Regions from separate parts of the Peribacillus sp. NPDC097295 genome, predicted to be linked through region 2. Evidence: predicted binding sites of a transcription regulator. Region 2 holds the regulator's gene; the other holds the start of a gene.

Region 1 (3,218 bases), on a different contig from region 2:
AAGGTGGTGACTTTGTCCGCTTTTGAGTTTCCAGATTTTCTGACATATAACTCGCCAGCTGTTACATAATAGGTCGTTTCTTTCACCGCTGACGTGGATGCAGTAGGTTTTTTCGTAGATAAATAGGTTAATGAAGCCCATCCGTTAACACCGGAAGTCGTTTTCACATTTGCCCAGTTACCTGTTTTTTTCATAAAGGTAACAGCATCGCCCTTTTTGATAGTTGCCAATTTCTTTGATGTTGTATTGGCAGACTTACGGACATATAACGAACTGGCTGTCACATAATATTTGGTCGTTGTAATGGTTGCTGGTTTAGCTGTGGCATTCGGCTTGGAACTTGATATGTATGTTTTAGAAACCCAACCGGTTTTCTTTTTGGAAGATACATAGACTTGTAGCCAATTGCCTTTAGTCGATTTTATTTCGACAAAGGTTCCTTTAGACAAAGTGGCCAGTGACTGGCTGCTGGTATTATTTGATTTTCTCAATATTAATGAAGAAGCTGTAACATACCCTAACTCGTCTAAATACGTGCTAGAAACCCAACCAGTTAGTTTTCCATATTTGATTTTCGACCATCCAGACTGTTGGGAAGAGATGGTGACTTCTTTACCTTTATTAATTAATCCTAGAGACTTTGCTGTTGTTTTAGGATTTTCTCTTATATGGAGGGAACTAGCTGTAATTTTGGCTGTCTTTGAAGCAGCCTGTACTTGATCGGTGGCGTAAGGAAAAGAGAAAGTCGTCAAAAAAACCAAGGTTGCTACAAATAAAGTGATCATTCTTTTTTTCATAAAGCTCGCTCCTTTAAATAATGCTGCATAATCGAATGGTTATAGCTGATCCAGAGGTTGGGTGGATTAATTACATATGAATATTCTTTTATAGCGGAGAAGCCTTTATATTGAGTGTTCTCCATGATTTTTATCGGTAGCATGTGGGTTATATGAAGAGAATTCACTAATAATAGTACAATATACTCACCTTAATTAGTAGTGGTTTTATGGTATTTTTTGTAGGTATATAGAACTTAATTTACATATTTTGATGTAAATTGAATGAATATGGGTGAAGACTGTGTAATGGGGCATATGTAGGTTGGATAATGGACGATATTTACAAGGGAGGAAGTTTCGTGTTTGATGAATCAAAATACCTTGCAGGATATTGGTTGGCAAAAAACTATGTAATCATTTAAACTATAACTACTCCAGTTTGTCGACAAAAGGCATCGCCTGTTTTTTAAAAAAGTCCCTTAAAGTAATCCAAACCATACTCTTTTGCCAATATATAAATTTTACTTGATGATAACGAAAAGTTGATTGGAACGGAAGGTACGAGACTCCTGCGGGACATGCGCTTCTAGCGGAGACACCGCAGGGAAGCCGAGGATGCTCCCTGACCGCCTGAGGAAAGCGAGTGCCTGAAGTGGAAATCAATTCACATTTTTCATCGAGTTTGTCTACAGTCTAACTACTCTATTTTTCTCTTATAAGGAGATGGAAAAATGATTAAATTTCTTTCAGCCCTTCTATTTCCTGGTCTTCTTGTCATGTTATTTTCAAGAGTCACCTATAACTATATTGTAGGTCTTATTTTAACGGTTGCATTGATTGCGGCTTCGGCATATAAAGGTTATACACACACGAACTTATTGATTATCGTTGACGCATTGTCACTGACGGTGGGTTTCTGGTTATCAAAAAGAATGATGAAGCGAACAGCCAAGAGCGCCTAAATTATAAAGGTGCTTTTTTTTATCTTAATTTCTATGAAAAGGGTTCATCTAGCTTGCTAGGTTATTAAACGAAAAAAACAGAATGCTTGTTCGCTTTTTGATGGTTTGTTTTGAGGTTATTGTGGTAGAATGTGTATATATAGTTCTTTAAACGGAATAAATAGAAGGAATAAAACTTAACCCTTTTTCATATAAAACTAATTCATTAGGAGGCTATGCTTGGTGAAGGAAACGTTTGAGTTAGTCTCAAAATATACTCCCCAGGGAGATCAGCCAGCGGCAATAGAAGAGCTTGTAACTGGCCTAAAAGAAGGAAAGAAAATGCAGACGTTGCTTGGAGCAACGGGAACGGGGAAAACATTCACGGTCTCCAATGTCATCCAACAAATCAATAAACCCACCCTTGTCATTGCTCATAACAAAACATTGGCAGGGCAACTTTACAGTGAGTTCAAAGAGTTTTTTCCTAATAACGCTGTTGAGTACTTTGTCAGTTATTACGATTATTATCAACCAGAAGCCTATGTGCCTTCCACTGATACATTCATTGAGAAAGATGCCAGTATCAATGATGAAATCGATAAATTGCGTCACTCGGCAACATCCTCTTTGTTTGAACGAAAAGATGTCATCATCATTGCCAGTGTATCCTGTATTTATGGGTTAGGTTCTCCGGAAGAATACCGAGAGATGGTTGTATCACTGCGTACAGGCATGGAGATCGAACGAAATGCACTGCTACATAAACTTGTTGATATTCAATATGAGAGAAATGATATTGCGTTTCAACGTGGAACGTTCAGGGTTCGTGGCGACGTAGTTGAAATATTCCCGGCCTCTAGGGACGAACACTGTGTACGGATCGAGTTTTTCGGAGATGAGATTGACCGGATTCGTGAAGTGGATGCCCTGACCGGTGAGATTACTGGTGAACGGGAACATATCGCCATTTTTCCAGCGTCCCATTTCGTGACGCGTGAAGAGAAAATGAGGGTAGCCATTCAAAATATTGAAATCGAACTCGAAGAACGCTTGGCAGAGCTTCGGGAGGATGAAAAGCTCCTTGAAGCACAGCGCTTGGAGCAAAGGACACGTTACGATTTGGAAATGATGCGGGAGATGGGTTTCTGTTCGGGTATCGAGAACTATTCCCGTCATTTGACACTGCGCCCCGCAGGCGCAACTCCTTATACCTTGATTGATTACTTCCCGGAAGACTTCCTATTAGTCGTCGATGAATCGCATGTGACGCTTTCGCAAATCCGTGGCATGTTCAATGGAGATCAGGCACGTAAGCAGGTTCTGGTGGATCATGGATTCCGCCTGCCTTCTGCTAAAGACAACCGGCCACTCAGGTTCGAGGAATTCGAAAAGAAAGTTCATCAATCGATATTCGTTTCGGCAACTCCAGGTCCATATGAATTGGAACATACACCGGAAATGGTCGAGCAGATCATTCGGCCTACTGGATTGCTTG
Region 2 (3,218 bases):
AAACTCATATTTTTGACATTTCGCAAAATGTAAATGAGATAATCCAATGAAATAGTTCAATGGAATAAGATGGAACATTTATATTCACTGTAATACAGCCATCTTTGCGAAAATTTGTATTCCATATATTTAGAAATAGAGGGATAACAGTTAAATGATATTAGAGAATAAAAAATAGTTAAATTGTCTTATCGACAAAAAAAGACAAAATACTTATTCTAGTATAGAAAGCAATTTGATTGTTTTCTTTTTTACCATGTTGTGCAGCCAGATAATTGCAGTTATCTGGCTGCTTTTATTATTATAACCATATAACATTATTTAATCGTCCATATGGAAAATTTTAAAATTGAAAAGCTTCATATTAAAGAGAATAATTTAGTAACGGAGAATTATTCCATAAGCATGAATGCACTTATAAGCCGCCTCTTTAAGGTGGCTTTTTATATTGTCGTCCAGTTCCAGTAGGTAATGAATGTGCCCAACATATACATAGAGGATAGGAAGTATTTCCGTTATTTGTTGGTCTGTTCTAATGATAAATTAAATTCATAAATTTAAGGGAAGGGAGGTGGATATCTTTGGAACTGATATGGATGTTAATTGTTGGTGGAATAATTGGATGGCTGGGAAGTCTGATTTTGGGAAGGGATATGCCGGGTGGAATTATTGGAAATATCATTGCTGGATTTGTTGGAGCATGGCTTGGTACAGCAATTTTAGGACCAATAGGACCTGAAACAGAAGGATTTTATATTGTGCCCGCTTTGTTGGGCGCTATAATTGTCGTGTTTATCGTGTCAATAATTATGAGAAACACCAGATGGAGGTAGAATGCTGGTCAACTATCATAAAATGTATTGATCAGGAGCGCAGTGCAGATGAAAGAAATATGTGAGTTGCATTTGTCCATTATTGTTTGAAAAAGCTGTTCAACAATGCTGGACAGCTTTTTTTGTGAAGAGATTTTTAAGTATCAATTCGAATGATGATCAGATTCCCTATAAGACAATATGGCTGTCTTAAGTGCTGCATAATTTCCAATGCTGGCGTATCCATAAAACCACCCCATAAAAATCCCTGTCATTAAGTAATGCCGATGACTAACGAAAATGGAAAGGATTAAACCAAGTCCTAATGCCATGGAAGGTATATATTTTCGGGGAATTGGAAAAAGAATTTTGATGAATTGGGTTAAAATCATGATAGTTGGAATGGCTATCACTGCATCCCAAAAATTTGTATGAATCGTAGGGAAATCCATGGAAACACCACTTTCGAAAGGAAATATGTATTGGGTTAATTTCACCGGTTCTTTAAGGAATATACATCCTAATATTTTTTATTTTTAATCCTAGAATTATTTTTCGCGTAAAAGACACCATAATCTATCAATTCAAAGGCTTTAAAGTAAACGAGTTACTACTCTATTGAAATTCATCTATTCTTTCTGTCATATAAATGGACGAGATACATAGATTATAAAAACAAAAAAAAAGCGCATAGCGCTTTTAGTGAATTTGTCTATATAAACCGATTACCCTTCCAAGGATTTTAACATCTCTTAGAATAATAGGCTCCATATTGGAGTTTTCCGGCTGAAGCCGTATGTAATCCGGTTCCTTAAAGAATCGTTTTACAGTGGCTTCATCATCTTCCGTCATGGCCACGACGATATCTCCATTGTTGGCGTTGCTTTGTTGCTTTACGATGACATAATCACCGTCATGAATTCCTGCTTCAATCATACTTTCCCCCATAATTTCCAGCATGAATACATGATCATCATGTGGAACCATACTTTCTGGAAGTGGGAAGTATTCTTCTATGTTCTCAATGGCAGTTATCGGTAAGCCTGCTGTTACTTTTCCGAGTAGTGGTACGTTAACTACGCTTGTTTTTGGTATATTATTAGCTTCTTCTATATTCAAAATCTCAATGGCCCTCGGCTTAGTCGGGTCGCGTCTGATTAAGCCTTTGCTTTCCAAACGAGATAAATGACCATGGACAGTCGAACTTGATGCAAGTCCCACAGCTTCGCCAATCTCTCTTACGGAAGGTGGATAACCCTTTTGGCGAACTTCATCTTTTATGAAATCAAGAATGTCCTGTTGTCGTTTTGATAGTTTAGTCATATGTGCACCTCTTCCCCATAATTCTTTGCTATATTATAGCATGGCTACCTCCTCTATACAAACATAAGTTCGAATTTCACAGTTGACTGAAACAAACGTTCGTATTATAATTCATTTATAAATTAAAAACGAACGTATATTCGCTATGGAGGGATATTGATGAAAGATTTTTACAAAAATAATATGTATACGATTCTATTAGCAGGATTGGTATTTATCTTTTCAATTTTATTTTCTTTCACATTAGACAAAAATCAAGATAAAAATTTCCTTTCAATTGAAGTAAATGAAGGAGATACCATATGGGAGATTTCCGAGAAATATGATCAGACTGAATTGACAAAAAAAGAATTCATTGGTTGGATAGAAGAGTATAACGGTGTAAGAGCAGATGCTATTAAGGCTGGTCAAATAATTGTCATCCCAGTTGAAAATGAAAAAGTAGTCCAAAGTTTGGCTAGCAAGCAGTAAGTAGTAAAGGTAGGGTCATATGAAAGCAGTCATCTATTGTCGGGTAAGTACAGAAAAAGAAGCACAGGAAACTTCGCTTGCAAGGCAAGAAGAGGAATTAGTGAAGTTAGCGGACAATAAGGGTATGGAAATTGTATCCGTTATAAGGGAGCAGGCAAGTGGTTACGAATTAAATCGTGATGGGATATTTGACATGCTTGATCTTTTTAAAGCAAAAGAGGCAGATGTACTTTTGATTCAAGATGAAACGAGATTGGGAAGAGGAAATGCAAAAATCGCCTTGTTTCATGTTGTTCTTAAAGAAGGGGTTAAAATTTATACACTTTCACATGATGGGGAATTAGAGCTATCGGATTCGGATGCCATGGTTATCCAAATTGTCGGTATAGTGGAAGAATATCAGCGAAAGTTACATAACTTGAAAATTAAACGAGGAATGCTTCGAGCGGTTGGGAACGGCTACCGGCCCCAAAAAAACTTGAAGAACCAAAGAAATTCTACTGGTAGAGAGCGTAAAGAAGTACCTATAGAAGAAATTATAAAACTGCGTTCGAATGGATTAACCTTTGCAGAGATTGCTGCAACGCTTAGAGGATTTGGTTATGACGTATC

Evidence for each region. The regulator LexA, encoded in region 2, represses DNA repair genes until DNA is damaged. The targets are predictions, from matches to a motif close to CGAACATATGTTCG.
Region 1: the regulator LexA is predicted to act here: its motif matches at 1,821-1,834, upstream of uvrB (excinuclease ABC subunit UvrB).

What each region holds. Positions count from the first base shown of each region.
Region 1 covers NZ_JBIWCW010000002.1:354,034-357,251, forward strand. The annotation lists gene ACIQXN_RS04885 (N-acetylmuramoyl-L-alanine amidase family protein) at 1-797, opposite strand, end outside; gene ACIQXN_RS04890 (CsbA family protein) at 1,511-1,741, shown strand; gene uvrB (excinuclease ABC subunit UvrB) at 1,964-3,218, shown strand, end outside.
Region 2 covers NZ_JBIWCW010000006.1:212,717-215,934, reverse strand. The annotation lists gene ACIQXN_RS13175 (GlsB/YeaQ/YmgE family stress response membrane protein) at 597-833, shown strand; gene ACIQXN_RS13170 (hypothetical protein) at 977-1,264, opposite strand; gene lexA (transcriptional repressor LexA) at 1,512-2,135, opposite strand; gene yneA (cell division suppressor protein YneA) at 2,295-2,606, shown strand; gene ACIQXN_RS13155 (YneB family resolvase-like protein) at 2,626-3,218, shown strand, end outside.